One region of the Psychromonas aquatilis genome, then DNA from elsewhere that is predicted to be linked to it. Evidence: predicted binding sites of a transcription regulator. Region 1 holds the regulator's gene; the other holds the start of a gene.

Evidence for each region. Region 1 encodes sigma-54, which starts transcription at its own class of promoters, with help from an activator protein. Its sites were predicted from a motif close to GTTGGCACGNNNNTNGNNT; they were not measured.
Region 2: V6256_RS00660 (P-II family nitrogen regulator) is a predicted target of sigma-54. The motif match lies at 8,980-8,998, and genes of this name have one in related genera.

The regions. Positions count from the first base shown of each region.
Region 1 covers NZ_JBAKAZ010000008.1:77,214-93,805, forward strand. The annotation lists gene ftnA (non-heme ferritin) at 1-59, opposite strand, end outside; gene rpsI (30S ribosomal protein S9) at 174-563, opposite strand; gene rplM (50S ribosomal protein L13) at 579-1,007, opposite strand; gene zapE (cell division protein ZapE) at 1,260-2,369, opposite strand; gene V6256_RS03685 (Do family serine endopeptidase) at 2,635-3,945, shown strand; gene pykF (pyruvate kinase PykF) at 4,103-5,518, shown strand; gene degS (outer membrane-stress sensor serine endopeptidase DegS) at 5,827-6,888, shown strand; gene murA (UDP-N-acetylglucosamine 1-carboxyvinyltransferase) at 6,962-8,221, opposite strand; gene V6256_RS03705 (BolA family protein) at 8,242-8,490, opposite strand; gene V6256_RS03710 (STAS domain-containing protein) at 8,500-8,751, opposite strand; gene V6256_RS03715 (MlaC/ttg2D family ABC transporter substrate-binding protein) at 8,748-9,368, opposite strand; gene mlaD (outer membrane lipid asymmetry maintenance protein MlaD) at 9,368-9,838, opposite strand; gene mlaE (lipid asymmetry maintenance ABC transporter permease subunit MlaE) at 9,840-10,628, opposite strand; gene V6256_RS03730 (ATP-binding cassette domain-containing protein) at 10,628-11,434, opposite strand; gene kdsC (3-deoxy-manno-octulosonate-8-phosphatase KdsC) at 11,764-12,312, shown strand; gene lptC (LPS export ABC transporter periplasmic protein LptC) at 12,313-12,876, shown strand; gene lptA (lipopolysaccharide transport periplasmic protein LptA) at 12,863-13,381, shown strand; gene lptB (LPS export ABC transporter ATP-binding protein) at 13,382-14,107, shown strand; gene V6256_RS03755 (RNA polymerase factor sigma-54) at 14,134-15,579, shown strand; gene V6256_RS03760 (PTS sugar transporter subunit IIA) at 15,675-16,118, shown strand; gene rapZ (RNase adapter RapZ) at 16,134-16,592, shown strand, end outside.
Region 2 covers NZ_JBAKAZ010000002.1:27,209-43,800, reverse strand. The annotation lists gene ccmI (c-type cytochrome biogenesis protein CcmI) at 1-465, opposite strand, end outside; gene V6256_RS00710 (cytochrome c-type biogenesis protein) at 462-953, opposite strand; gene V6256_RS00705 (DsbE family thiol:disulfide interchange protein) at 953-1,483, opposite strand; gene V6256_RS00700 (heme lyase CcmF/NrfE family subunit) at 1,476-3,443, opposite strand; gene ccmE (cytochrome c maturation protein CcmE) at 3,487-3,963, opposite strand; gene ccmD (heme exporter protein CcmD) at 3,960-4,166, opposite strand; gene V6256_RS00685 (heme ABC transporter permease) at 4,168-4,926, opposite strand; gene ccmB (heme exporter protein CcmB) at 4,962-5,630, opposite strand; gene ccmA (cytochrome c biogenesis heme-transporting ATPase CcmA) at 5,623-6,261, opposite strand; gene V6256_RS00670 (hypothetical protein) at 6,485-7,120, opposite strand; gene V6256_RS00665 (ammonium transporter) at 7,336-8,553, opposite strand; gene V6256_RS00660 (P-II family nitrogen regulator) at 8,584-8,922, opposite strand; gene V6256_RS00655 (serine hydrolase) at 9,312-10,469, shown strand; gene ybeD (DUF493 family protein YbeD) at 10,580-10,849, shown strand; gene lipB (lipoyl(octanoyl) transferase LipB) at 10,859-11,512, shown strand; gene lipA (lipoyl synthase) at 11,502-12,470, shown strand; gene V6256_RS00635 (monovalent cation:proton antiporter-2 (CPA2) family protein) at 12,582-14,414, opposite strand; gene V6256_RS00630 (1-aminocyclopropane-1-carboxylate deaminase/D-cysteine desulfhydrase) at 14,794-15,738, shown strand; gene V6256_RS00625 (EAL domain-containing protein) at 15,753-16,592, opposite strand, start outside.

The sequences.
Region 1 (16,592 bases):
GAGTAAAATTCTAGGTTGATCTGTTCATTTAACTTTTCAACCATCGTTTCATTAAGCATAAATTTCTCCATTTGTGATTCTCAGTTATTCACCTTAAAGGCACACTCGTTAAAAAACAAGCAAAAAAAAACCCAGTATACACTGGGCTTTTTTTGAAGTCCGTAAAAACGATATTAACGTTTAGAGAACTGTGGACGTTTACGTGCTTTATGTAAACCGACTTTCTTACGCTCAACTTTACGAGCATCACGTGTAACGAAACCAGCAGTACGTAGTTCAGAACGTAGTGATTCGTCAAACTGCATTAATGCACGAGTGATACCTAAGCGGATTGCACCAGATTGACCAGTAGTACCACCACCTTTAACAGTGATGTTTAGGTCGAATTTTTCAGCTGCGTCTACTAACACTAATGGTTGACGAACAACCATACATGCAGTTTCACGACCGAAGTATTCATCTAGATTACGTTTGTTAATAGTGATTTGACCACTACCTGCTTTTAAAAACACACGAGCTGTAGAGCTTTTGCGACGACCTGTGCCGTAGTATTGATTTGCCATTGTTTTATATTCCTATTAGATGTCTAAAACTTGTGGTTGCTGTGCAGAATGTTGATGCTCAGTTCCAGCATAAACTTTCAATTTACGGTACATTGCGCGTCCTAAAGGACCACGTGGTAACATACCATTTACAGCTTTTTCAATAACACGCTCAGGAGCACGTTCGATTAAGTCTTCAAAGTTAATAGCTTTAATGCCACCGATGAAACCTGTGTGGTGGTAGTAAATTTTACCTTTAGCTTTGTTACCAGTTACAGTAACTTTCTCAGCATTGATCACGATGATGTAATCACCAGTGTCTACGTGCGGAGTGTATTCAGCTTTATGTTTACCGCGTAAACGTAAAGCGATTTCAGTAGCTAAACGACCTAGTGTTTTTCCTTCAGCGTCAACTACGAACCAGTCGCGTTTTACTTCAGCTGGTTTTGCAACAAAAGTTTTCATTAAGTTATACCCAAATTAATGATTTAAAAAAAATAAGACTACGTAAATGCAGCCTAAAATGTATTTTTCGCCTTACCGTATCCCTTCGAATACGTCTAGCGTAAACAGATCCACCATAAATATTGGGGAGGTGGATAACGTGGGCGGCAGTATTATATAGAAAAATAAGGCAGAGATCATCTGTTTATTGCATTTAAATGAAATACAATGGAGACAATATTAAATGACGCTATTTTCTGCCATTAATAACGCTTATATATCTAAATGATGTGCTTTACTTAAATAAGTTTTGCTTTGCATTTCTAATAGTCGAGAAACACAACGTTGAAATTCAAAAGCTAAACGAGTTCCTTTATATAATTCAATCACATCCACTTCAGCAGAGAGAATTAAAACGACATTACGATCATAAAATTCATCTACCATTGCGATGAAACGACGCGTTAAATCGTTATGTTGATCATTCATTTGCGGAATATTTGAAACAAGTACAGTCCGATATAAAATCGCTAACTCAATATAATCATGAACACTTCTTGGGCCGTCACATAACTCATCAAATTCAATACTTAATGTATCGTTACTAATCGCAATACTTGATAACGGGCGATCATTAATAGAAATAACCTGATCGTAATGCTTATCCCCGGAAGAAAATGTATCAAAACTACATTGCATTTTTGCTTTCGCATGTTCATCTAAAGGAGTGTGGTAAATTTCAGCTTCAATTAATCTTCCTAAACGATAATCCTTACCACCATCAAGGTTAAACACTTCACAATGTTTATTAATTAAATCAATAGCAGGTAAAAAACGAGCGCGTTGTAAACCATTTCTATATAAATGATCTGGATGAATATTGGAAGTCGCGACTAAAATAACACCTTCTGCAAAAAGCGCTTCAAACATGCCAGCTAAAATCATAGCATCAGTAATATCTTCAACAAAAAACTCATCAAAACAAACAATATCCGTTTCACTGGCAAACTGTTTAGCAATCTCTTTTAAAGGATCACTTTTCCCCTGTAGCTCAGTTAGTTTTTTATGAACTTTTAACATGAAATGATGAAAGTGAAGACGTTGTTTTCTTTTGCTTTGAATACTGTCGTAAAATAAGTCAACTAGATATGTTTTACCGCGCCCTACTCCACCATAAAAATACAAACCTTTAATCGATTTAGCTTGTTCTTTAGGTGAAGAAAACAAACGCTGAAAGAAAGAGCTTTTAGGTGTCGATTCAGTCTGTTCTTGTAGCAAATCATCATACAAACGTTGTAGCATTGTTATTGCTTGTAATTGAGCATCATCAGCAAAGAAATTAGGTTTTAATAAATCTTGTTGGTATCGGGCAAGTGGTGTCACGATAATACCTTATTAAATCAATAAATTAATATTTATATTACAGAGATACAGCCTTTTCAGATAGCGCCACTTATAATGTCCAGTGAAAATTGAGCTGTTCATCGCGAAACTTATCAAAATTCTGGTTAATTTTATGTAAAAAACCACTAACTTAAATAGCATTCCCAAAATGATTAAAAAATGTGTATCACTATAGTACAATCATATTGAATTAAAATACTGATTATCAATTTTCTATAGATTAATTTTTTGTAAAGGATCGAACATGAGTATTTTCAAGCATTATTTTTTCTGCACCCTTTTATTATTAGTTAGTAGTAACTCAATAGGTGCTTTACCTAATGCAGTTAATAACAATCCATTACCCTCTCTTGCACCACTCATTAAAAAAGTTAGTCCCGCTGTCGTAGATATTGCAATTACCAGTAACTTGAATCAATTACAGTTAGGTCCTCGCCAGCAAATACTCGCGGGATTAGGATCAGGAGTTATCATTGATGCGGAGCATGGTTATATTATTACTAATTATCATGTTATTGAAAATGCGAGTGAAATCATTGTTAAATTGATTTCAGGGCATCAATTTGAAGCAACGGTCGTCGGCCAAGACATTCAAAGTGATATTGCTTTATTAAAAATTGAAAGCACACAGCCTCTTGTCGCCATTGCATTTTCGGACTCGGATAAACTGCAAGTTGGTGACTTTACCATTGCGATAGGTAACCCCTTTGGTCTTGGGCAAACTGTTACCTCCGGTATTGTCAGTGCACTGGGTAGAAGCGGCTTAAATTTACAAAATTTAGAAAACTATATACAAACCGATGCGGCTATCAATAGCGGTAATTCCGGTGGTGCATTACTTAATCTAAAAGGTGAGTTAATTGGTATTAATACGGCCATTTTAGGTCCAGCTGGGGGGAATATAGGTATCGCTTTTGCCATCCCCTCAAACATGGTCAAAAATTTAACCCAGCAATTATTAACCTTTGGTAAAGTACACCGAGGTATTTTAGGTGTAAAAGGTGGAGAAGTTACACCTGAGCTGGCTAAAAGTTTTTCTTTAGATGTGCAGCATGGTGCATTTATTTATGAAGTAACGCCAGGGTCCGGTGCAGATAAAGCAGGATTAAAAGCTGGCGACGTGATCACGGCTATCAATGGAACCAGCATTAAATCCTTTGCTGCGTTACGTGCTAAAATTGGCACGTTAAGCGCAGGTAAAAAAATAACATTAAATGTATTACAAAATAATAAGAGTAAAGTTATTTCTGTTGTCTTAGGTGGCACACGCCCAATACCGATACAATCAAAAATAAATCCAGAAGTGATTTTTAAAGGCGCAACATTAAAAGACTCTGGCCCTAATCAAAAAATACCAGGGGTCAAAGTTGTGACAACAGAAGAAAATTCAGAAGCAAGCAGATTAGGTTTAATTGAAGGCGATATCATTGTGGCAGTGAACAAAATCCCAGTGAAAAATCAGCTACAATTAAGCGATGCCCTAAAGAAAGCAAAAAACATGCAAGCGTTAAATATTGTACGTGATCATAGAAGAATGTACATAATTGTGAAATAAATCACATCAAACTGTAATTAATTTACAATAAAATGTGTTTTATAGCGTTTTATTGATTATAAATAATTTTTTATTTCTAAAACTCTTGTAAAATAGCTGCAATACTTTAATGGTAATATACATAATTAAAAATAACAGCACATTCACGCATGGAGAAATGACGGTGAGAAAAACAAAAATAGTATGTACGATTGGTCCAAAATCAGAATCTAAAGAAATGCTAACAAAGTTAGTAAATAATGGCATGAATGTTATGCGTCTTAATTTCTCACATGGTGACTTTGAAGAGCATGGTGCTCGTATTGACCGTATTCGCGAAATTTGTGCAGAAACAGGTAAAAATGTTGCCGTACTACTTGACACAAAAGGACCAGAAATTCGTACAGTTAAATTAGAAGGCGGAAAAGACGTTCTATTAACTGCAGGTCAAGAATTTACACTATCAACAGACCAAACAATCATTGGTGATAATACTATCGTTGCAGTTACTTACGAAGACCTTGCAAAAGATCTTAATGTAGGTAATACCGTTTTATTAGATGATGGTCTAATCGAAATGACTGTAAAAAGTGTTTCTGATACAAAAATTGTTTGTACAGTAATGAACACTGGTGAACTAGGCGAAAACAAAGGTGTTAACTTACCAGGTGTTAAAGTTCAATTACCAGCACTATCACCAAAAGATAAAGGCGATTTAGTATTTGGTTGTGAGCAAAAAGTTGACTTTATCGCAGCTTCTTTTATTCGTAAGCAAGAAGACGTATTTGAAATTCGTGAGCATTTAAAAGCGCACGGCGGTGAAGACATTCAAATTATCTCTAAAATTGAAAACCAAGAAGGTGTAGATAATTTCGATGAGATCTTAGCGGCTTCAGATGCAATTATGGTTGCACGTGGTGATTTAGGTGTTGAGATTGCTGTTGAAGAAGTTATTTTTGCACAAAAAATGATGATTGAAAAAGCAAACGCTGCACGTAAGCCAGTTATCACAGCAACGCAAATGCTTGACTCTATGATCAAAAACCCTCGTCCAACACGTGCAGAAGCGGGTGACGTTGCGAATGCAATCATCGATGGTACAGATGCTGTAATGCTTTCAGGTGAATCTGCAAAAGGTAAATACCCTGCAGAAGCAGTTGCTATCATGGCAAGTATCTGTGAGCGTACAGACAAAACTATCTCAGCAAGAACTGATGATAGAAAATCAACTTTACGTATCACTGAAGCTGTTTGTAGCGGCGCTGTAGATAATGCAGAACAATTAGATGCAGAATTAATTATCGTAGCAACTGGTGCTGGTAAATCAGCTCGTTCTTTACGTAAATACTTCCCATCTAAACCAATTTTAGCATTAACAAGCAACCCTAAAACACGCCACCAACTGGCATTAACTAAAGGTGTTTCAGCTAAACTTGTTGAACAACAGGATTCTATTGAAGACTTCTACAAATTAAGCATGGACCTTGCTAAAGAGTTAGGTTTAGTAACTTCAGGTGATAAAGTTGTTATTGTTTCTGGTGCATTAGTAGCTTCAGGTACAACGAATACTTCTTCAGTACACGTTATTGCATAAATAATAAAATACTGTGTATTTAGCTAATTGATTTTAATCGTTTATTAGCACTAAAAAACATCGTCTTAAGGCGATGTTTTTTTTTGGGTTTTATTTATAAAAAACTAATTCCCCCCTTGCTCTACTTTTCTATATACTGACACTACTCAGCTTAGTTCGCATTGGCATATGCCAAATTAACAATCTCGAATAGATAATAAAGTACTCTACCGACTTTATTCTTCTTCTTTTTTTGTGTTCTAAACAAAACCGTAATTGGGTTGTGATAAATTTTTCTTTAACTTATATGATGCATTAATAAACAATATATGAAACTAAAACTCTATTTAAATTATTTATTGAAGCCAGTTATTTGCGGGTTATTGATTGCTGCAGGTATTCTTTATGGTCCAGTAATATTCAAGAGTTTGACTAAAGAAAGTACACACTTACCAAGTGTAAGCAGTTATTCTGAAGCTGTTAAAAAAGCAGCGCCTTCAGTCGTTAATATTTACTCTCAGCAGTATATAGACTCCAACGTAGGTAAAAAACAACAATTACAACCCACTGGCTTAGGCTCTGGCATTATTCTAGATAGTAATGGCTACATTTTAACTAACCATCACGTAATTGCTCAAGCCGATCAAATATTAATCGCCTTGCAAGACGGGCGATTATTTACAGCCAGTATTTTAGGCAGTGATATCGTTACGGACCTCGCAGTATTACAGATAGAAGGTGAAAACCTACCAGTGATACCACAGAATCCCGACTATACACCTGAAATAGGCGACGTTGTGTTAGCCATAGGCAACCCATATAACCTTGGTCAAACAATTACACAGGGTGTGATCAGTGCAACAGGACGTAGCGGAATGAGTAGTACTGGTAGACAGGACTTTATTCAGACAGATGCTGCAATCAACGAAGGAAACTCGGGCGGTGCGCTGATCAATAGCCGAGGAGAATTAGTAGGAATTAATACATCGGAGTTTTATACCGGTAATAGTAATGTCACTTATGGCATTAGTTTTGCGATTCCTTATCAACTGGCAAAACATGTTGTACAAGGTATTATTGAAGATGGACGAGTTATTCGTGGCTCATTAGGTATCGAAGCAGAAAACTTAGACCCACTACTGGCTCGTTTATGGGGCTTAGAGGCTAAAAATAGCATCATAGTAAAGCAAGTACTTAAAGGTGGGCCAGCTGAAAAAGCAGGCATGAAAAACAATGATATTCTGTTAAAGATTGGTAATGAAAATGCAGCTAATTTAATTGTGACGATGGATAAAATAGCTAAAACTAAGCCTGGCACAACGATAAAAATAACCATTTTAAGGGAAGGTAAAGAACAACAACTTGATGTGACAATTGGTGAGTTACAGTAAACATCTAATAAAGACAAAAAAAGAAAGCAAATGCTTTCTTTTTTATACTTAAAGAATCTTAATAACAACTATATTAAGATTCAACACGACGCATTGTTGCACCTAATGGAATCAGCTTATCTTCAATCGCTTCGTAACCACGATCAATATGATAAATTTCATCAACAATGGTTTCACCATGTGCAATCAAACCTGCAATAACTAAGCTTGCAGAAGCACGTAGATCTGTTGCCATCACAGTTGCACCACTTAATTTATCATTATCACCACAAATTGCTAAATTACCGTCTAATTCAATATTTGCGCCCATACGTTTTAATTCAGGTACATGCATAAAACGATTTTCAAAGATATTCTCTTTAATACGTCCTGTGCCAGGAGCAACCGTATTAAGCAATGTAAATTGTGCTTGCATATCTGTTGGGAAAGCAGGATGAGGAGCCGTTGTAATATTAACGGATTTCAATTTACGATCAGTCATATCAACTTCAATCCAATCATCACCTGTATTCACTAATGCACCAGCTTCTTCAAGTTTAGATAAAACAGCCGTTAACAAGCTAGGATCGGTTTTTACACAACGAACTTTACCACCACTCACCACACCTGCAACTAAGAAAGTGCCTGTTTCAATGCGATCAGGTTGTACTTGATAAGCACAATCACCTAGCTTCTCTACACCTTCAATGACAATAGTATCAGTCCCTGCACCAGTTATTTTCCCGCCCATTCCATTAATGAAATTAGCAAGATCAACAATCTCTGGCTCTTTCGCAGCATTCTCAATAGTCGTAACGCCTTCAGCCAATGCAGCAGCCATCATTAAGTTACCAGTACCTGTCACACTTACTAAGTCCATGTACAGATGACAACCTTTTAAGCGGCCATCAACACGTGCTTTGATGAAGCCATCTTCTACTTTAATAATCGCACCCATTTGCTCTAAACCATGGATGTGCAAGTTCACTGGACGCGCGCCGATAGCACAACCGCCCGGTAATGAAATATCTGCTTCGCCAAAACGAGCCACTAATGGGCCTAATGCTAAAATAGAAGCGCGCATACTTCTTACTAACTCATAAGAAGCAGTATAGTTTTTCACTTCTTTAGCGTTAATATGTACTGAATGCTCAGTTTGACTTGCTGTCGCCCCTAACTCTTGTAACAACTCAATGGTAGTAGAGATATCTTTTAAAAGCGGTACATTGCTTAAATTGATATCGCCTTCAGACAATAAAGTAGCGAATAAGATCGGTAATGCGGCATTTTTTGCCCCAGAAATGGTTACTTCACCATTTAACTTACAGCCACCTTGAATAATAAATTGACCCATGAAAATCCCTATTTAACCAACTATATAAAATGTTTTTGTTTCTGCCATTCATCTGGCGTTAATGCTTTAATTGTTAACGCATGAATTGCATTGCTTGCAATTTCATCAGCCAAAGGAGCATAGATAGCTTGTTGCTTCTTCACTCTACTCATATCTGTAAACATATCGCTTACTGCGATAACTTGAAAAGTATTACCTTCACCTTTCACAATGCATACATCTAGTGTGAGGGCTTTTTCTAACTTTTCTTTAATTATTTCTATATTCATTATAAACCACTATTTTTCAAAAAGATTTTCAACACCATAAAGTGCAGCTAAGACTTTCAGCTTAGCTGAAGCATTGGCTAACAAGATGGTTGGATATTTTGTTTTAATCTGTACTAAATATGCTACGCCAGCAGAGTCAACATTCGTTAGTCGAGACAAGTCTAACGTGGTGACATCTTGATAAGCACTCACTACAGGGTAACGCTGTTCACTGAAACCAGCCAATAACAGGCTTTCTTCAAGCAATAGTTTGTTACTCATGATGTAAACTCATCGTTTTTCTCTAATAACAATTGAATGACTTCATCAATACCTTTATTCTGGATTAACGAGCCAAACTCAGAGCGTTTTGTATCAAGCATACTGACGCCTTCTGCAATGATATCAAATACTTTCCACTCATTGGTTTTCTTGTTTTTACGTAACTTAAATGCGAGCTGAGTTACCTGCCCATTATTGTCGCGCATTCTAACAGGAATACTGACAATTTTCTTATCATTAAAATCACTAATATCAAGTATTGTTAAGGTTTGTTGGTCATACTCTTTTAAGATATGGCCATATGCATTAATAAGGTAAGTTAAAAAAGCATCAACAAAATTACTGCGCTGTTCTGCTGTTGTATTTTTTAAATGTGTACCAACAACGCTATAAGCTGCATATTTGTAATCAAAATATGGGATCAGCTCCTCCTCAATGATAGTTTTGATAATTGTAGGATCGTTATCTAAATTATCCTTTTCTTTGTCTAAACGTTCAAAGGTACTACTAGATAAAGTATGAAGCGCTTTATTAGGATCGGTTAAATCATATTCTTTAGCGGTTACTGAAAAAGAAAATGAATAAATAAGTGCAAAAACATAAATAAATAAACGCATTAGTCGTCCTTATTAATAGAGTAAATAAATTGTCCAATTAGGTCTTCAAGAATCAAAGCTGACTTAGTATCTTCAATTTCATCTCCGTCACCTAACATCTCAATATCTTCATCTACAAAGCCAGGAGTGATACCAATATATTGCTCTCCTAGTAAGCCTGACGTTAAAATAGCCAATGATGACGTTTCTGGATAAAAGCCCTGCTTTTCAAACATAGATAAAGTCACAATGGGAGTATAGTTTTCAACATCAAGTGAAATAGACTCTACACGCCCAACCACAACACCGCCTAATTTTACGGGCGCACGTGCTTTTAAACCACCAATGTTGTTAAAGCTTGCTTTAAGAGTGTAACTGTCCCCTTCTCCTTTAAATGAAAGTCCAGCAACACTAAATGCAAGTACGATAAAAGAAGCAATTGCTGCAACCACAAATAATCCAACCCAAATTTCTAATTTTTTTTGTGGCATTTTAGCCTCCAAACATAATAACAGTTAATATAAAATCCATTCCTAAAACAGATAATGAAGCAAGCACTACCGTTTTAGTCGTTGCCTTACTAATTCCCTGTGCATTAGGGATCACATAGAAGCCATTATATAAAGCAACCCATGTAACAATAAAAGCAAATATCAAGCTTTTAATCATACCATTGCCAACATCAGGCGCGAAATTAACACTGCCTTCCATCACTGACCAAAATGCACCTCCATCAACGCCCATCCAAACAACACCAATCAAATACCCCCCCCAAATTGCTACAAGGTTAAATACCAAGGTTAATAATGGTAAGGTAATAATCCCTGCGATCAGGCGTGGTGCGATAATACGTTTTAAAGGAGAAACAGCCATCATTTCCATGCTCGCTATTTGCTCAGTACTTTGCATCAAACCTATCTCTGCTGTTAAAGCTGAACCAGCTCGCCCTGCAAATAACAAAGCTGCGACAACCGGTCCTAATTCACGTAGTAAAGAGAGTGCCACCATACTGCCTAAACTTTCTTCGGCGGCATAATCAACTAACACATAATAACCTTGTAAGCTCAACACCATACCAATAAATAAACCGGCAGTGAGGATAATCGGTAATGACAAAATCCCTAGGTGATAAATCTGCACCACAGTTAATCGAAACAACTTAGCATGCGGCTTAGTAAATAGGGTTCGACAAAACATTAATGTCGACTGGCCGATACTCTGGATCAGCTGTAACGTAAATGCACCAATAGTTTGTAAAAACGGTGTGATAAATTGTTGCATTATCTATTCGCCTCTTCTAAATCTGTTTGGTAATCATTAGCTGGCATATGAAATGGAACAGGTCCTTTCACTGCCCCAGCTAAAAATTGTTGTAATAACGCATTATCTTTTTGCGCCAATACTTGCTCAACACTTCCTTCAGCGATGATTTTTTTATCGGCAAAAACATAAACGTTGTCAGCTATAGATAAAACCTCATTAACATCATGAGAAACAATAATAGACGTTAAACCTAAAGTATCGTTCAATTCTTTTACTAATTTTAATAAGACATTCATTGAAATAGGATCTTGCCCTGTAAAAGGCTCGTCATACATAATGACATCAGGGTCTAGGGCAATAGCACGAGCTAAAGCGACACGGCGGGCCATACCACCAGACAATTGTGATGGAAGTAAGTCCTTAGCACCTCTTAACCCAACGGCATTAAGCTTCATTAATACTAACGTAGTTAAAAGTTTTTCATCTAATTTGGTATGCTCACGTAATGGAAAAGCGACATTTTCAAAAACACTCAATTCATTAAATAGTGCTCCGCTTTGAAATAACATTCCCATTTTTTTTCTAGCTTGATATAGCTCTTTTTCAGAGCATTGGTGAATTGATACACCGTCAAACAAAACTTCACCACTATCAGCTGGCACTTGCCCTCCGATTAGTTTAAGCAAGGTTGTTTTACCTATACCACTTGGTCCAAGCACTGCCGTTATTTTACCGCGTTCAAACTGCATATTGATATTTTCAAATATCTTTTTCTGTTGGCGCATGAAACTAAGTTGATTAATTACAATGTGTTGTTCAGGCATAATTATACTTTCTCTAAAGAAATTTGAATTAAAGTCGAGACGTTCATTAAGCTAAAAAGCCTAACTAAAATTATTAAATTGGGCTTTTAAAATTGATTTTACCTATAAAAAAGCAATTAATCTAAATTTACATAAATTAACCATTACAATGCGATTCCTACTTATCGATACAAAGGAAGATTTCAAACTAAGTATGCTGCCATAATAAAATCAAAAAGCGGCGTTAATCTCGAAATCTTTGTGTTTAGAAATAAACAAAACTCGCGTTATGGCACGTATTTTGATATTTTTAATTGTATATTTCCTATCATGTTAAAAAGAGTCGACAAATGATTGATACACCCTATGGAAAAATTGATCCTATTGTTTTTGAACAAGCAAAAAAAATAAAATTATTTGTCTGCGATGTAGATGGCGTTTTTTCTGATGGTCGAATTTACCTCGGTAATGATGGTGAAGAATTAAAAGCATTTCATACCAAAGATGGGTTTGGCCTTAAAGCAATCATGAAACAAAATATTGATGTTGCAATTATTACCGGTCGTGAATCAAATATTGTCAAAAATAGAATGCAAGCATTAGGTGTAACACATATATTCCAAGGTAAAGATGATAAATTAACTGTTTATCAATCTTTACTAAAAACATTAAACCTTAAACCAGAAGAAACAGCTTATATTGGAGATGATGTTGTTGATTTACCCGTCATGAAAATGGCTGGATTGGGGATTGCGGTAAATGATGCTCACCCACTTACCTTGCAAGCAGCTGATTTAGTAACGACTATTAACGGTGGTTTTGGCGCGGTTCGTGAAATTTGTGACCTCTTCTTGCAATGTCATGGACAATTATCTACAACTGAAGGTAAAAGTGAATAAATGAATAAAAAACAAAGTATTCCCTTTATTGCATTACTGATTGCATTTACTTTGTGGGTTTATTTTAAGCCAGAAGTAGAGTTGCCTGCATTACCAGAACATCATCCAAGTTATATTGCAGATAATGTAAGAAGTGATCATTTTGATCAATTTGGCTTTAATGACTATCGTGTTTTCGCTGATAAGGCAACAAACTATCCTGAACATGATATTACTGAATTTGTTCAGCCTAAAGTCATTGTGTACAATAAAAATGATGACACAGGCGAAGTCACTGTATGGCAATTGACCAGTTTAACTGGCACGTTAAAAGAAAATAATAATTTACTTTTATCTGGTGATGTTCTGGTTAAAAATCTAAGTGAAGATCAAGTCGTACAAACGATGTCAACAGAAGAAGCCGTAGTGATGCTAGATACAAAAGTAATAACGAGTGACTTAAAAGTGACCTGGACCGGTCCTCAAATGCGTCAAGAAGGTGTCGGTCTATGGGCATCCTTGGTAGAAGAAGAAATGAAACTAAATTCAAACATTAAAGCGGTGTACTTAAATGAACCTAAATAAATTAGCCCTTATACTGACGACATCTTTGTTTAGCAGTCACCTTTTTGCTTTAGAATCTGATTACAATCAGCCTATTCACATCTCTTCAATGCAGCAGCAAGCCAGCCTAAAAACCAATAAAATAGTGTTTACGAAAGATGTCTTACTGACGCAAGGTACGATCAAGTTAACTGCTGACAAACTTACCGTGATAAGAGGTGAGCAACCCAATCACGAAGTAATGATTGCTGAAGGTAATGTAGCAACCTTTTATCAAACTCAAGATGATGGTAAACCATTTGATGCTGAAGCAAAAAATATCGTTTATGATGTTGCAAAAGGTAAAGTAACTTTAACCACTAATGCACAAGTAAAACAATTAGATAGTCAGGTAAATGGATCAAAAATTGAGTACTACTTAGACTCGCAAGAGTTAAATGTAAACTCTAGCCAGACAGAACGCGTTAAAACCATCTTTTTACCCGCTCAATTTGAAAAAGATAAAACAACATCAGGAAAAAAATAAATGGCTGAATTACGCGCGACAGGCTTAGTTAAAAGCTATAAAGGACGTACAGTTGTTAACGGTGTTGGTTTAACAGTTAGAACTGGCGAGATTGTTGGTTTACTAGGCCCTAATGGCGCTGGTAAAACAACTTCATTCTATATGGTAGTTGGTTTAGTAAAACAAGATGAAGGAAGTATTGTCATTGACGATGAAGATATTTCCAGCAACCCGATGCATATTCGAGCTCAAAAAGGGATTGGATACTTGCCTCAAGAAGCCTCTATTTTTCGACGTTTAACCGTTACCGATAATATTATGGGGATACTGCAAACTCGTAAAGAATTAACACAAGCTCAACGAGATGAAAAACTTAATACATTATTAGAAGAGTTTCACATCACACACATCCGCAACAATAAAGGGATGAGTTTATCTGGTGGTGAGCGACGCCGTGTTGAAATCGCGAGAGCACTTGCAACTGAACCTAAGTTTATTTTACTAGATGAACCTTTTGCAGGGGTCGATCCTATCTCTGTAATCGATATTAAAAATATTATTCAACAACTGCGTGATAGAGGATTAGGTGTATTAATTACCGATCACAATGTGCGAGAAACATTGGATGTTTGTGAGCACTCATACATAGTAAGTCATGGAGAGATTATTGCCGTTGGCACTCAAGATGAAATACTAGCGAATGAACATGTAAAACGTGTTTATTTAGGTGAAGGGTTTAAACTTTAAGTTAAGCGCTAGGAATAAATGCTTTGATGAAACAAGGACTACAGTTGAGGATGGGTCAGCAATTAGCAATGACCCCCCAATTACAACAAGCAATACGGTTATTACAGCTATCGACTCTTGATCTACAACAAGAGATTCAAAATGCTTTAGATTCTAATCCCCTTTTAGAACAAGATGACCAAACAGGGACTGAGGCAACGGTTAAGGAAGTCGATAGTAGCCAGGTTGATACGTCAGAAGCGATCACACAACAAGAATTCTCTGAGGATTTACCTGTAGAACAAGAGTGGGAAGAGTCATATAGTGCCCCACAAATAACAGGCACCTCCTCTAATGCAGTGGCATATGATGGTGAAGATACTGTTTATCAGGGTGAATCATCTACATCATTACAAGATCATTTAATTTGGCAAATGCAATTAACACCGTTCAGCGAGACGGATCAAATAATAGCAATGTCTATCATCGATTCGATTGATGAATCGGGTTATCTAACAACTGATTGTGAAAGTCTGTTAACGAGTTTAAAAACAGAAATAGATGAAATAGAACTAGATGAGATAGAAGTCGTTTTAAAACGCATTCAACATTTCGACCCATTGGGGGTTGCAGCTCGTACTACAAAAGAATGTTTACAAATCCAACTCCGCCAGCTTCCAGAAGATACTCCGTGGCGTGACGAAGCCATTACAATACTCGAAGAATATATGGATTTGTTAGGCAATCGAGATTATCGAACACTTGCCCGCAAAAGCAAATTTAAAGAAACGCAGCTTTCGGAAATAATGCGCCTAATTCAAAGCTTAGAGCCGCGTCCAGGCAACAGTATTGAAACAAGCACAACACAATACATCGTACCTGACGTGTATGTTAAGAAAGTTAATGGGCAATGGAGAGTGTCATTAAATCAAGACTGTGATCCTAACTTATCTATTAATCAACAATATGCAAATTTATGCAGTAGTAATATTAGCAAAACAGACTCACAGTTTATTAAAGGCCATTTACAGGAAGCTAAATGGTTTATTAAAAGCTTAGAAAGCCGCAATGAAACACTATTAAAAGTATCAAACTGTATTGTTCAACAACAACAAGCATTTTTTGAATATGGTGATGAATCAATGAAACCCATGGTTTTAAATGATGTTGCTTTTGAAGTAGATATGCACGAATCCACAATCTCACGTGTGACTACACAAAAATTTATGCACACTCATCGAGGCATATATGAGTTGAAGTATTTTTTCTCAAGCCATGTGACAACTGATGGTGGTGGTGAATGCTCATCGACTGCAATACGCGCTTTAATCAAGAAATTAGTGGCTGCAGAACCGGCAAACAAGCCATTAAGTGACAATAAAATAACAAAATTACTAGAGGAAAAAGGTATTCAAGTTGCGCGACGTACGATTGCTAAGTACCGAGAATCATTAGGGATTCCGCCATCAAACCAGCGCAAACAATTACTTTAGATTTTGATATGGAATAATTTAAGTGAGATTAACTATAGTCATTTATTGCTAACCTGTTAAACTCTCGCGTCCATTAAAAACAGTTAAAATTTATTATGAAAATATCTACTCTATTAAATAAAGACTCAGTATTTAGTCACGCAGTTTGTGCAAGTAAGAAAGCTGCATTAGAAAAAATTAGCATTGTTGCTGCTGAAAAATTAGCATTAAACTCTCAAGACTTATTTGAAAGTTTAATTGCTAGAGAAAAAATTGGATCAACAGGTGTTGGTTCAGGGATTGCTATTCCCCATGTGAAGATTTCTCGTGAGCTACCTGCAACAGCTATTTTTTTACAATGTGAAACGGCGATTGATTACGATTCATATGACGGTAATAAAGTAGATATATTATTCGCAATCTTTGTGCCTGAAGATCAATGCAAAGAGTACCTTTCTGCGTTATCAGAAATTAGTCAGAAGTTACTTGATAAGCAATTTCTTCGTCAATTACGTAATGCAGAAGACAATCAGCAATTATTTGAGTTATTAACCCTATAAGTAAAAGGAGTGCATATGAAGTTAATTGTTATCAGTGGGCGCTCTGGCTCAGGAAAAACAATTGCCCTCCATGTACTCGAAGACTTAGGTTATAACTGCATCGATGGCGTTCCGTATCAATTATTAGGTCAATTAATTGATACGTTAGATCCTAAAGATAACAAGGTCGCTGTCAGTTTAGATGTTCGTAATATGCCTGCGAAAGTTGAAGAGATTGAGCAACTCATTGTAGGCTTACAACAAAAAGTTGAATTAGAAATCATCTATATTGATGCACTAACCAGTGAATTAATACGTCGTTATAGCGAAACACGTCGCCTCCACCCACTTTCTAGGCAAAAACTCTCATTATCTCAAGCATTAGATTTAGAAAGCGAAATGCTAATGCCATTAAAATCAATGGCAGCCCTCTCTATTGATACAACGTCGTTATCTGTACATAACCTAAATGAACATTTAAAAATATATTTGCAA
Region 2 (16,592 bases), on a different contig from region 1:
GCCAATCAATAGATCTTCTAACTCTTGCTCATTAGGTTGGCTATTAGTTTGTTCGAATAATTTGTTATAGGTTGCAGGATAACGTTGCAAAGAGGCATCCCAATCTTTCACTTTATCAAAACTACCAATCAAACTATATAAGGCAACACTGCTTATCACTAAAAAAACAATGCCAGGGATCCAAATCCCTTTAGTGCTATTGTTTTTAATACCTTTTTTCTCTTCAATATCATCCAATAAATTATATTGAAGCTCAGCAACCAGCCCCTCTTTATCAACTACAATACCCTGTTGTATATCTTCTTCAACCTCTTTAAGGCGAATATCGTAAAGTTCATGATTCAATTGATTACGACGTTCTAGGTTAATAGACTCAGTATTTCTATTACGTATAAAATGGATGATAATAACACTACAAAATAGTATTAATAATGACGCGATAGCAATCATAAACGGTACAATCATGACTTTTGGTCCTTAGTATGCTGCTTTAATAATTGCTGTAATTTATCTTGTTCCTTTACATCCAAGTTATTTATTTTTTTTGATTTAGCGTTCACTTGTTTAATCAGTACTACGACTCCTAAAATAATAAACAACAATGGGCCTAACCATAAAAAGATAGTCGCTGGAGTGATTGGTGGATCATAACGAACAAAATTACCAAAACGAGCCACCATATAATCAATAACCTGTTGTTTAGATTGCCCACTTTTCACTAATTCATAAGTTTTATTACGTAAATCCTTTGCCAACTCAGCATTCGAATCAGCAATATTGTTATTTTGACATTTAGGGCAGCGTAAAAGCTTAGTCAACTCATGAAAAGTCTGTTCTTGTTGTGCATTATCAAACTCAAAAGCCTCTATTGCAGCTTGGCTAGATTGGCTAAAGAATAATGTAGCGGTTATCAACAAAAAGGCCATTAAGTGATTGACTTTAAATAACAACACTATTCCATTTCCTCATATATTGCTTTTATCTTATCGTCCCAAACCTGCTGATTTAAGTCTCCGACATGGCGATAACGAATGATCCCGTTACTATCAATTAAAAACGTTTCAGGTGCACCATAAACGCCTAAATCCATTCCTAACATACCACTATCATCGTATAAGCTAATTTTATAAGGGTCATGTAAATCATTTAACCAACGAATTGCTTTTTTGCGATCATCTTTATAGTTCATGCCGACAATATATAAACCTTGATTGGCTAATTCATTTAAATATTTATGCTCTGCATAACAAGTTGGACACCAAGTCGCCCAAACATTTAATAGCATTTTTTGCCCTTTAAAAATACTCGCGTCATATTGCTTATTTTCATCATAGATATCTTGCAAGGTAAAGTCTGGTACTGCTTTTCCAACTAATGCAGATTCTAATTTACTAGGGTCACTTCCTTTCAATAAAGGTGTCGCTAAAAATGCAGCACCAATAATAAAAATCACAAAAGGGATAAGTAGCTTCTTATTAAACATGCTGGGCTCCTACTTTTTTCATTGTTTCTTTTTTACTACGGTAACGTCTATCACCAATCATCAGTAAACCACCTAAGGCCATAATTAAAGGACCTAGCCAAATCCAACGAATAAAAGGTTTATAATAAATGCGCACAGCCCAAGCCCCATCAGGTAACTGTTCTCCCATGGCAATATATAAATCACGTGTAAAACCAGCATCAATTGCAGCTTCTGTCATTGCCATACGCTGTACTGTATAGATCCGTTTTTCCGCTTTCATAACCACAATATGTTGTTGGCCTTGCTTTACACTAAAAGTCCCTACTGTGGCAGTATAATTTTGCCCCTGCAGTGATGTCACATGATCAAAGTGGAAATTATACTGCTCAAAGGTTATATCTTCTCCTACTGCAAGTTTTACATCCTTCTCAATAGAATAGTTTTGGGTCATGGTGATACCAATAATCATAATTGCGAAGCCTAAATGTCCTAAACTCATTGCCCAGTGGCTATTACCTAACTTCATCAACCCGACTTTAAAGCTATGACGGTGGGTTGCGCGCAAGTAGATTTCATAAGCAACAGCAACAATTACCCAAAAACCTAGAAAAGTACCTAAGATAGCTAACCAAGTTAATGACGGAGCAAAAACAAACAAAAAGACTATTGTTGATAACACGCTAACCATAAGAATCAAAGCAAGCGGCTTTCTCAACTCTTCTAAAGACTGGCGCTTCCAACGGAATAATGAACCAACACCCAAAAATAGCGCAAAAGGAACAACTAAAATGGTAAACATACGATTGAAGAATGGCTCACCAATAGAAATGCTTCCTAGGCCAATTTCTTTATGTACAAGCGGTAACAATGTCCCTAATAACACCACAATTAATGCCGCAATCAGTAAAATATTATTTAATAATAATAAGCTTTCACGCGAGGCTAACTGATAACGCCCACGGCTCTTTACCTTTGAAGCTTGAACGGCATAAAGAAGTAATGAACCACCAATAACCAATACTAAAAAGCCTAAAATAAATAGGCCTCTCGTTGGATCGCTGGCAAAAGCGTGAACTGAAACTAATACACCAGATCGCACCAAAAAAGTCCCTAACAGACTCAGCGAAAATGCACTTAAGGCTAATAAAACAGTCCAAGATTTAAAGACACCACGCTTCTCACTTACAGCTAAAGAGTGAATTAAAGCCGTCCCGGCCAACCAAGGCATAAAAGAGGCATTTTCTACTGGATCCCAAAACCACCATCCACCCCAGCCAAGCTCGTAATATGCCCACCAGCTACCTAAAGCGATCCCGATAGTTAAGAACACCCAAGCAGCCATCGTCCAAGGACGAGACCATTTTGCCCATGCACTATCCAAACGCCCTTCTAGTAAAGCAGCAATAGCAAAGGCAAAAGCCACAGAGAATCCAACATAGCCCATATATAACATTGGAGGGTGAATCACTAAGCCAAAATCTTGCAATAATGGATTTAAGTCTCTCCCATCAATAGGAAAGGTAGGTAATGTACGCTCAAAGGGGTTTGAGGTTAAAATAACAAAAAGATAGAAGCCAAACGCTAAAACACCAAGCACAGCTAACACTCGCGCCACAGATTCAGCAGGCAAGCGTTTACTCAATAAAGCAACAGCTATGCTCCATAACGCTAACAAAAACACCCATAATAATAATGAGCCTTCATGCGCCCCCCACACTGCCGATAGGCGGTAATACCAAGGTAGTGCTGAGTTGGAGTTAATAGCAATATAAGTGACAGTAAAGTCATTGATTAAAAAAGAGTAAGCAAGAATAAGAAAAGAACAAGCAACAGCTAAAAACTGTAAAGTTGTTAATATCTTAGCGCTTTTAATTGCACCTTGATGACCAGAATATACCCCATATAATGGGTAAACAATCTGTAAAAATGATAATACACATGCCAAAATCAAAGTGAATTGGCCAATTTCTGGAAGCATTAATCAAACCCTCTTTGTTATCTATCTATTCGTTATGAAAGTGCTATTTAGCAGACTCTGATTGAGTCTTTAAATGTTCCATTCCTGTTAATGCATTAGCCACTTCTGGCGGCATATATTCTTCATCATGCTTTGCTAATACTTCAAAAGCATCGACACTATTAGCTGACTTTAAATACCCTTGTGCAACAATTCCCTGACCTTCTCTAAATAGGTCAGGTAAAATGCCATCAAAGTAAACAGTAATTTGCCCCGCTTTATTGTCAATCAAATCAAAGCTTACTTTAAGGCTATCGGGATCACGCTGAACTGAGCCATTTAACACCATCCCACCTACTCGAAGTCTTTGTCCAATTTCAGGTGTAATGCCAGTTTCATTTTTGCCGTTAATTATTTCATTAGGCGTATAAAACAAATCAATATTTTGCTGTAAGGCAAACAGTGTTAAACCAATCGCGACTGATAATCCAACAATTAACGAAGAAATAACGAATAAACGTTTCTGACGTCTTGGGTTCATAAAATATCTTCTCTATTTTCGGCAGCTTTAATGCGCTCTTCTCGCTCTATGCGCTGTATCACTTGTCTGAATATTTTCTTACGTTTGAGCACACTATTAACAATCAACACTATAATACTTAATAATGAGACCGCATACGCTAACCAAACATAAAAACTATAACCGCCCATTAAGATAAAATCTGAGAATGAAGTAAATGCCACGTTAACCTCTTAATTTAAGCATAATGGAGTTTTTAACTAATTCTTTTACCCAAGGTCGATGACTTTCCCTCTGCAAAATTTCATTACGGAAGCGATATAAAATCATCAGTACTAAAAATGCCAAAAAGCTGACAATCATAATGAGTAAAGGGATCAGCATTTCTGTCGCCATTGAAGGTTTATCAAATTTAGTGATTGTTGCGCCTTGGTGCAAGGTATTCCACCACACCACTGAAAAGTGAATAATAGGCAAGTTAATGACGCCCACTAAAGTCAAAATAGAAGCCGCTCTACCTGCTAATACTTTATCTGAAAATGCATTATATAAAGCAATAATGCCAAGATACACGAATAACAAAATTAACTCAGAGGTTAACCGAGCATCCCACACCCACCACGTCCCCCACATCGGTTTCCCCCACGCAGCACCAGTAAAGAGGGCGATAAAAGTATAAACGGCACCAACAGGGGCTGTCGCTGCTACGGTCATATCTGCTAAGCGAATTTGCCAAACTAAACCAATAAAGGCGGCAATGGCCATGGTGGAGTAAGCTGCCATCGCCATCATCGCAGCTGGGACATGAATATATATAATGCGAAAGCTGTCACCCTGTTGATAATCAGCAGGAGCAAATGCTAGCCCCCAAATAACACCAACAACAAAAGTTATAAGCGCAAGGACCAAAAACCACGGCATCAACTTTCCAGCTAATTCATAGCTTTTTTCAGCTTTTGCATAACGATGTAACCACTTCCACATAATCGAATCTCTAACTTATAATTATAGGTGATCAACTAGCTCACACTAACACGTAATGAAGCAGCAATAGCAAAAGGCGCTAAGGTAATTGCAGCGACTAGCATTGCCCCTAATAATGCCAATAAACCAATGTATGACTGACCAAAACTAGCAGCATCTATAGCCATTGTTGAAAAAATCAAAACAGGAATACTAAAAGGCAACATAACCAAACTTAATAAAACACTACTTTTACGTAAACCAACGGTTAATGCGACTCCTATCCCACCTATCAGACTCAATATCGGCGTACCGATTAACAAGGTCAGAAATAGGACATAAAAAACCTTTACCTCTAGCGATAAGAAAACCGCTAATAAAGGTGAAACGCACAAAATGGGTAAACCGGTTAATAGCCAATGAGCAGAGATTTTAGCGCAAACTAACCAAGATAATGGATGTGGTGCGATCATCATCTGCTCTAATGAACCATCAATAAAATCATCTTTAAACAAGCGCTCAAAAGATAATAAACTTGCTAATAAAGCAGCCACCCAGATCACGCCGGGAGCAATCCGAGCAAGTAATACAGGATCGTTACCAATGCCCAAAGGGAATAAGGTTACCACAATAATAAAAAAACAGATTGGATTTAAAATATCACTTTTTTGACGAAAAGCGCCCAATAAATCTTTGCGTAGAATATGCCAGAAAGCATTAAACATAGAAAGCCTCTGCAATTGGCTTTTCAAGCATTAACCTTTTATAAAGTGTATCTGGAACATTTAAATCTTGGTGGGTACTGATAATCACCATACCATTATTTTCAGCATGTTTAACTAGCAGGTTTTCAATCACTTTAACGCCACTTTTATCAATCGCAGTAAAGGGTTCATCTAAAATCCATAATGGACAATCACTAAACCACATTCTTGCTAATGCAACACGCCGTTGTTGGCCTGCGGAGAGTTGTGCTACGGGAATCGTTTCATAGCCAGCTAATCCAACTAACGTTAAGGTTTCCCATACATCTAACTCAACATTCGGGTTATGCAAACTTTGAAAGTATTGTAGGTTTTCAATGGCAGTTAATTCTGGTTTAAGCCCTGACTTATGACCTAAATAGAGTAAGTGTTGATAATAAGATTCACGAACGGTGGAAATATTATTTTGCAGCCAGTAGATATCGCCAGCATAAGGTGAGGATAAACCTACTAGCAAACGAAATAAACTCGTTTTGCCGACCCCATTAGGCCCTTCTACATGAAGTATTTCACCAGGGGAGAGAGTAAAGCTTAGATTATCAAATAAGACACGTTGTTCACGAACACAAGTTAAGTTTTTGCATTCAAGCATGAAGACTACCTTTCACCAAGAAAAAACGAATAATACGCCATTTAATGTCAAGAATTTAAGGTTTGATACTACCACAGAAAAAAGCTTATGAATAATGAGAAGATAACCTAGCCATTAACGTAAAACTAAGAGTCGCTCATTATTCATTAAAAATTTTTATAACGTTATTCTAAAAGAGCTGTGTCGACTTTATAAAGTCATGAGAAGACAGTAAACAGTCGATTTACTCATCACTACTAGTCAACTTATCCAGCTCTTGATTATAAGACTCTAAATTTACAGGTGCTAAATTAAACGTTTCTACTTCAGCACTTAATTCATCTTGTGCCATTTGCGCCTTAAACTCTTGGTATAAAATATCTTTTTGTGCGTTATTAATTGGGCGATCTGCCGCGTCAATTAAACTATCAAAAATATCTTTTGTTTCACTCTGCCCGATAGCAACCAAGGCACATAAGTTATCTTTACCAGCGATATCAACAATATCTACTTTAAGTGGGCTTGTTCCTATTAACGTTTGCTCAGTAATTTGCTTTGAAACGCTAGAAAAAGTAGATCCTGAATCTAAGGCTGAAGCAACTTCGATTTTTTCTCGATAGGTTTTATCCATGGTACTGACTTTGGTTTCAATACGTTGAGCTAAAGAGGAACGAGCATGGGCAATCGCTTGTTGTTTATCGATAGACATACTCCCTGACCAAGTAACACACTCAGTAACCGCAATACCATCTTCAACCTGAGGACTAAGCACCCAACTAGGGATTTCACCGACAGAAGTTTCTTGTGTGGGATCAGAGCTTGAGCATGCTGCTAATAAAGCGATAGCAGGCAAGCTTAACAAGTGAGTTTTTTTACGCATCATCATTCCTTGGTTAGCATTTAAGATAATTAAACATAGCATGAATTATACTAGCCGCACTAATTAACTAAGTGCTTTTAGTTTACCAGAAATCAACTAGCTTGATGCTAACGCTTTAAATATACATATAAAAAATCCCCACCTTAAGAACTAAGATGGGGATTATCAATATCAACAATATTTTTATTAATAAACTACATTAATATTATTTGAAATTAGTTTTTAAATTCTGGGTAAGCTTCTACACCACAGTCATGCATATCCATACCAGCATCTTCTTCTTCAGCTGTTACACGAATACCCATTACAGATTTAATCACAGTCCAAACAATGAATGAAGCTACAAATACAAATCCAAATATAACAGCTGCACCGTATAATTGAGCACCGAATGAAGCACCGTCATTTGAAAGTGGCACAACTAATAGACCAAATAGACCACACACACCATGTACAGAGATAGCACCTACTGGATCATCAATTTTTAATTTATCTAATGTGATGATGCTGTAAATTACGATTGCGCCAGCAATTAAACCAATGAATGCAGCAAATAGTGGTGATGGAGATAAAGGATCCGCAGTAATAGCAACTAAACCCGCTAATGCACCGTTTAGAATCATTGTTAAATCTGCTTTGCCCCATTTAAATTTACTTACCAACATAGCAGCAATTGCCCCCGTTGCAGCAGCGGCGTTAGTGTTTAAGAAAATTTGACCAACAGCAGTGGCGTTTTCAACATCTGAAACTAATAGTTGAGAACCACCGTTAAAACCAAACCATCCCATCCAAAGAATAAACGTACCTAATGTAGCTAGTGGCATGTTTGAACCAGGAATTGGGTGAACACTACCATCTTTACCGTATTTACCACGACGAGCACCAAGTAAGATAACAGCGGCTAATGCTGCAGCAGCACCTGCCATGTGTACAATACCTGAACCAGCAAAATCACTAAAACCAGCTTCGCTTAAGAAACCACCGCCCCAAGACCAGTAACCTTCAATTGGGTAAATAAAACCAGTTAAAAATACAGCAAATACTAAGAATGACCATAACTTCATACGCTCAGCAACTGCACCAGAGACAATAGACATTGCTGTTGCAACGAATACTACTTGGAAGAAGAAGTCAGATTCTAGAGAATGGTCAGCACCTTCAGATGCAGTACCAATTAAAGAACCAAAGCTAGGTAACCAACCACCAGCACTGTTATCAACATACATGATGTTATAACCAACTAATAAAAACATCGTACATGCAATTGCATATAAAACGATATTTTTAGTTAAAATTTCAGTGGTATTTTTAGAGCGAACAAGACCTGCTTCTAGCATCGCAAAACCGGCTGCCATCCACATAACAAGAACACCTGATATTAAAAAATAAAAGGTATCCAACGCAAATCGTAACTCTGTAACTGTTGTTTCCATAATAATTATTCCTTTACTTATAAATTTGGTTTAAAGCGCTTCTTCATCATTTTCGCCAGTACGAATACGAACCACATGATCTAGTGGTTGAATAAAGATTTTCCCATCACCTACTTTCCCTGTATTAGCTGCACCAACAATAGCTTCAACTAAACGATCAACATCATCATCTGTTACCGCAATTTCTAATTTAACTTTAGGTAAAAAGTCAACTTGATACTCAGCACCACGATATAGCTCGGTATGGCCTTTTTGACGACCGAAGCCTTTTACTTCAGAAACAGTTACACCCGCGATGCCGATGCCCATCACTGCTTCACGCACTTCATCTAATTTAAATGGTTTAATTATTGCGGTTAACATTTTCATCATATATTCCTTTAATGTGTAATTAATGTTTTATTTTTAATAAGACTAATCCTTCTATAACAACTAACGTGCCAAAAAAAATAATCAATAAAAAACAATAACTTAAAATTCAAACAGTAAAGTAAACAAATCACAATGCACCAATACAGTGCAAAAAAAACAATAGCGATGCACTGTGATGATACAAGATAAAAATGAAATAAATGTCAGTACGAGAACTTAATTAAATTTCAACTGACTTAGCAAATTACTACTTATTTTATAAGTAGTAATTTGCTCCTTAAATACAAAAAAATATACAACTAATCCGCTTAGTACTTAGCAAATAAAGCTTGATCTGCTATAGTGCGTAACAATTTTTCGACTTAACAACCCTAAAGGTATGTAACATGAAAAAAATAAGCCTATTGCTTATCACTTTTTTACTCAGCATTAATGCATTAGCCGCTCCCATGGTTATCCCACAAGCACCATCAATTGCTGCTCGCGGCCATTTACTAATAGATTTTGATTCAGGAAAAGTGCTTTCTGAAAATAATAGTGAAGAGACATTAGAACCAGCTTCTCTTACTAAGATGATGACCAGTTATATCATCGGACAAGAGTTAAAATCAGGTAATCTAAAATTAACTGATAAAGTAACCATCTCTGAAAATGCTTGGTCAAAAAACTTTCCTGATTCATCAAAAATGTTTATCGAAGTTGGAAAAGAGGTCACTGTTGATGATTTAAATCGCGGCATTATTATCCAATCTGGCAATGATGCTTGTGTAGCAATGGCTGAACATATCGCAGGAAGTGAATCTGCATTCGCTGATTTAATGAATTCTTGGGCACTACAACTTGGTATGACAAATACACATTTTGTTAATAGCCACGGTTTACATGCAGAAGGACACCATACAACAGCTAAAGATATGGCAATTTTAGCGAAAGCAATTATTACAGACGTGCCAAATGAATATAAACTGTATAGCCAAAAATCATTCAAATACAACGGTATAGTTCAATATAACCGCAATGCTCTATTGTGGGATAAAAGCTTAAATGTAGATGGAATGAAAACAGGCCACACAAGTGCAGCAGGCTATAGTTTAGTTTCATCGGCAACAAAAGATGGCATGCGCTTAATCAGTGTTGTAATGGGCACACGTTCAGAAGAAGCTCGTAAAGTAGAAAGTAAAAAGTTACTTAACTGGGGATTCCGCTTCTTTGAAACAATCACACCATATAAAGCTAATGACCAACTAACAGAAGAGCGTATTTGGATGGGCTCTCAAGCAACAATTAAGTTAGGTGTTCCTGCTGATACACCTGTCACGCTACCACGTAATCAAACACAAAACCTTAAAGCTGACTTTATAATTAATAGTGAACTACGTGCTCCTATCCAACAGGGTGATACTGTAGGTCAAGTAAACTATAAATTAGAAGATACGACTGTTGCCAGCTACGATTTAATCGCATTAGAAACTGTTGAAGAAGGCGGTTTCTTTAGCCGAATGATTGATTACATCAAACTATTATTTATTAGTTGGTTCGGATAAAACTGATAGTTCTATTTTTTAAGGTTAATTCTAATATTAACCTATTATGATATTAAGTGAGGCTCGTCCTCACTTTTGTAGTTATAATCTGTATTTTTTGAGGAGCCAAAATGGCCTTAAATACTAAATTTGATGAGTTATTAGACTTTCCATGTAGCTTAGCATTTAAAGTAATGGGTGTTGCTGACCCACAACTTATTCCAGATGTATTATCAGTAATTCAAGCAATATCGCCTGATGATTACTCTCCAAAGGTAACACCGAGCTCTAAAGGCACTTATCACTCATTATCAATTCCAGTGATAGTCAACAGCAAAGAGCAGGTTGAAGAGATCTACACTGAGTTAAATAAATTAGAACTTGTTCGTTACATTTTATAAGCACATACCATGACAGCAATCCAAGAAAAACTCATTATTCGCTATTTAGGTGTTCAACCCTATTTAGATACATGGCAAGCAATGAGTGATTTTACAGAGCAACGAGATGAATCCACTAGCGATGAGATTTGGTTAGTAGAACACCACCCAGTGTTCACGCAAGGGTTGGCCGGGAAAGCTGAACACCTGCTTACCAATACCGATATTCCAATTGTGAAAAGTGACCGTGGTGGGCAAATAACACATCACGCGCCAGGACAATTAATTGCTTACTTATTGATTAACATTCGTCGTAAATCATTTAACGTTCGTCGTTTAGTGAGCATTATTGAACAGGCTATTATCGATTTATTAGCAGACTTTAATGTCACTGCGATTGCAAAACCTGATGCACCAGGTGTTTATGTAGATGGTAAAAAAATAGCTTCACTGGGTCTAAAAATCCGAAAAGGTTGTTCATTTCATGGATTAGCACTGAATGTAGATATGGACCTTTCTCCATTTTTACAGATAAACCCATGTGGTTATGCAGGATTAGAAATGACACAATGTAGCGATCTTGGAATCAATTCTTCGGTTGCAGACTTGTCACCCCTATTAATTGAAAAGTTAAACGAAAGTTTAAAATACACACAGATAGAGAGCTTTAAAAATGAATACTAAGCCAAGCCAATTAACTGCCGGTAATAAACTGCGTGATGCAGATAAGATGTCTCATATTCCAATTAAAGTAGTGCCTTCTGATAAAAGTACTATTTTAAAGAAACCTTCTTGGATGAAGATTAAACTTGCTGCAGATAATACTCGAGTAACTGAGATCAAAGCTGCTTTACGTAAAAATAAATTGCACTCGGTCTGTGAAGAAGCCTCTTGCCCTAATTTAAATGAGTGTTTCAATCACGGTACAGCAACCTTCATGATCTTAGGTGATATTTGTACTCGTCGCTGCCCATTCTGTGATGTTGGCCATGGTAAACCACTTGCCGTTGATAAAGATGAGCCAAAGAAATTAGCTGAAACGATTAAAGATATGAAACTAAAATACGTTGTAATCACATCGGTGGATCGTGATGATTTACGTGATGGTGGTGCGCAACATTTTGCTGATTGTATTCGTGAAATCCGACTATTAAATCCAAGTATTAAAATTGAAATATTAGTACCTGACTTTAAAGGACGTATGGATAAAGCATTAGCTTGTTTTGAGAAAGACGTACCAGATGTATTTAACCATAATCTAGAGACAGCGCCACACCTATATAAACAGGTTCGTCCAGGTGCTGACTATAAATGGTCATTAAAATTATTACAAAAATTCAAAGAGCAGCATCCAACTGTTCCAACTAAATCTGGTGTTATGATGGGTTTAGGTGAAACAAATGAACAGATTCAAACAGTGGTTAAAGATCTAGCTGCACATGGCGTAACAATGCTAACCCTAGGACAATACTTGCAACCAAGTTTACAACATCTTGCTGTTGAGCGTTATGTTCCACCTGAAGAGTTTGATGCACTAGGTGAAATGGCAAAATCAATCGGCTTTGAACATGCGGCTTGTGGCCCCCTTGTTCGCTCTTCATACCATGCAGACTTACAAGCATCAGGTAAAGAAGTAAAATAAACAACTAATAGCTCATTTCATAATAACTGAAATGAGCTAAATAACACTTCCAAATACTATATTATTAACTTCAGTTTACCCTCGATATCAAATACTCTCTGAGTACAGATATTATTTTTCAGTCGCCTCACTTTCTTCAACAAAGTTTTCATTTTTCAATTTATCATTTTCTAATACTTGTTTTAAATCAGCTAAATGTTGACGTACTGCTGCCCCATAATGCTGATCATCTCCCCAAATTCTTGCTAAATCGTCCAGTGCATTTTCATCATATTTTTTAAATAACCCACCTGCTTTTTTAGCTGCTTTTGGAGACTCTCCTAATAACGTTAACGCATCAATTCCTAAGTTTACTGCTGAGTCAAAGCTTTCACGTCTAAAAGTATGTACGCCCTTTTGTATAATGCGATAAGCATGTGTTCTATCGATAGCACGCACTGCAATCTTTAAGTTTGGAAAGTATTTCTGAGCAATATCGATAATCTCTAATGCTTTTTCAGATTCATCAACAGCAATCACTAACAACTTAGCCTGCGCTGCCCCTGCGGCTTTTAATAAGTCACCTCGTGCAGCATCACCATAAAATACCTTAGTACCAAATCGGCGCACTAAATCAATTTGTGCAGGGCTATGGTCTAAAATTGAAAGGTGGTAGCCCTGCGCAGTTAGCAAACGACCAACAACCTGTCCAAAACGTCCATAACCGACAATAATGACATGGTCAGTAGACTCAATTTGTGAAGGATCATCGTAATCAGCTTTTTCTGCTCTGCGCACTAATAAATGGTCATAAATCATTAATAAAATCGGTGCTAATAACATTGAAATAGCCACTACCAATGTCGTTATTTTACCCTGCTCCGGCGTTAAGATATTTAAACTACCTGTAAATGAGATTAAAACAAAAGCAAACTCTCCACCTTGTGCGAGAGCCAGTGTAAACAGGACTTTTTGCTTCGACTTTAATTTAAATATAGAAGCAATTAAATACAGTACAAACGCTTTCCCTGCAATCAAAGCAAAGACAATCCCCAGGATTAATGAGAACTGATCAAAAAGAAGAGAAAAATCAATTGAAGCACCGACAGCAATGAAAAATAATCCTAATAACAACCCTTTAAATGGCTCTATATCTGCTTCTAACTCATGTCTAAATTCACTTTCAGCTAAAACAACCCCAGCTAAAAAAGTTCCCAATGCAGGAGAAAGCCCTATCTTTTGCATAATCAAAGCAATAGAAATAACTAACAATAATGCAAAAGCAGTAAATATTTCTCTAATGCGAGTTTCAGCAATATAACGGAATAAAGGAGTAGAAATATATTTACCCAAGAAGTAGATACTACTGATAACCGATAATGAAATTGCCACCTGTCCCCAAGCAGGGAGACCGTCAATTAAACTCTGGTGCACCGTACTCGTAACACTTGGCTCAACGTTAAATGTAAGTAATGGTAATAATGCCAAGATCGGGATCACTGCAATATCTTGAAATAACAAAATTGAAAATGTATTTTGCCCTGCAGGTTGTTTTATCCAGCCTTTTTCAGTTAAGGTTTGCAAAACGATCGCAGTAGATGAGAGAGCAAGCATCAACCCTAATGCTAAAGAAGTTTGCCAAGCCATTGCAAACACATAATAACAAATAACCCAGATCAGCATGGTACTAAGACCAAGCTGTAGACTACCCTGCAAAACAATTGAATGACGTAACTTCCATAAACGGCTTGGCTGTAGCTCTAATCCAATCAGGAACAACATCATAACCACGCCAAACTCTGCAAAATGTAGTACTTCAGACTGATCGCCAACGAAGCCTAATAAAAAGGGTCCAATCAATATACCTGCTAATAAATACCCGAGCACAGATCCTAAACCTAAGCGCTTGGCTATCGGTACAGCTGCAATAGCTGCAGCAAGATAAATAACAGCAATTTCTAACATTATGTTCCTTGTATAATTAATGACTAACAAGATAATAGATCTCAATAGATCTATTAAAAGGAGATTGGAATTTGTATATAAATATCGCTCATTTTAATATATCCAGCAATGGCATTTTTAAAATAAACATTTTTGACAGAACAAATAAACGTAAAAAATAAAATCAGAGGCAGATAAGACAACGACTTAACTAAGGCCTCACTAATAAAGCCTAAACTGTAAAGTTATGAATCTGTTTTTAGTATACTAATGAAGCTAAATCAAAATAACTTATAATGAGACTCTGAGTATCTTTATTATTAACGCTTTTTAAAATAAAAGTTAATAACAGTCTTTTGAGTTAACATACCAATTTGATTAGTAGCAAATAGAGTGATCCATGAAAGATCTTAACAAAAACTTATTAAAACAGCTTAATCCTAGCCCGTTACAAATGATTACTCACCCGCTTCTAGCTAAACATAAAATTACCTTGGCAGTAAAACGAGATGATTTATTAGATCCTGATATATCAGGTAATAAATGGCGAAAATTGAAATATAACTTGTTATATGCACAAAAAAATAACATCCATAAATTGCTCAGTTTTGGTGGTGCATTTTCAAATCATATTCATGCCTTGGCAGCAGCTAGCCACCGTTTTAATTTTGATGCCACTGGTATTATTCGAGGTGAGGCTCATTATATTAAAAATCCAACACTATCAAAAGTACAGCAATGGGGAATGAAATTACAGTTTGTAGATAGAAAAACTTATCGTTTAAAAGAGCAAACTGACTATTTACAAACCTTGAAGGTAAAATTTCCTAATACTTATATTATTCCTGAAGGCGGTACTAATCAGCTCGCTATTCCAGGTGTAGAAGAGGTAGTGGAAGAGTTAATAACACAATCTCAACCTATTGATTACTTATTTACGGCTACCGGTAGTGCAGGTACTTTAGCCGGTTTAATTAGTGGTGCTATAAAGTATGGTGCGGTAATGCAAATCCATGGCATTGCTGTACTTAAAAATGCGCATTACCTTAAACAAGTAGTTAACGACCTGGTTCCTCAAGCAGAAACGGCTAATTGGCAGCTACATGAGACATTTCATGAAGGTGGTTACGCCAAAGTTTCCCCTGAACTAGATCGTTTTTGTCATCAATTTAGCGAACAAACCAACATCCCAATCGAACCTATTTATACAGGAAAAATGTTTTATGCTGTTTGGCAGTTAATTCAAAAAGGTTTTTTTCCTGCTGGCTCGCATATTGTTCTGTTACACACTGGTGGCTTACAAGGATTAGCAGGACTCAATGAGCGAAATGAATTCATTAATTAAGTCCCTACTCTTCTTCAACCTTTACAGTTTTCGTAACTTTCCATTGGCTTAGGCGCTGAAAAATAGGTGCCTTGCCCTGCATATACACCTAGTTGTAACAAACATCGCCATTCCTGCTTATTATCAACACCAACAGCAATCACTTTAGCATCACTGTTAAGACAACTCGCCATTAAACTCTGCACTGCAATTTGATTAGTTTTACGAATATGAATATCGCGTACTAAGCTTGCGTGAAGCTTCAGGTAGTCAATATTAAAGTCTAATATATACTGTGTATTCACTACTGTTTTACCGACATTATCAACGGCAATCTTACAACCTATCTTCTGTAATGTAATTAATACAGAACGCAGAGAGGAATAATCTTTTTCAATAATATGCTCTGAGATTTCTATGACTAAATTATTACGTAACTTTTTAGTTTTTTGCATTAATTCAAAAATTAGCCATTTATTATTTTCTTTATTCATCAATAAACTAGCGCCGATATTGATGGAAATAGGCTTACAATGCTCCCCTCGTAATACCAATAACGATAAAACTTCATCTAACATTTGTTTATCAAACTGTTCATTCAAACCACATTTAGCAGCCATCGGCATAAACGTACCAGCTGAAATAACTTCTTTGTCATAACCAATAATACGTGGCCATAATTCTGCATATAGAATATCGCTTTGATTTCTCTTCATCACATTCTGTCGATATAACATCATGGACTTTTTCTCTAACACATTAGTTAATAGTGTTCTCCAGCGAACGGTCCCTTTACTGATCACTACCTCTGTTAAACTTTCTTCAGATAAGTGCCAGCCGCTATTGGTTTGTTGTTCTGCAACAAATAAAGCACG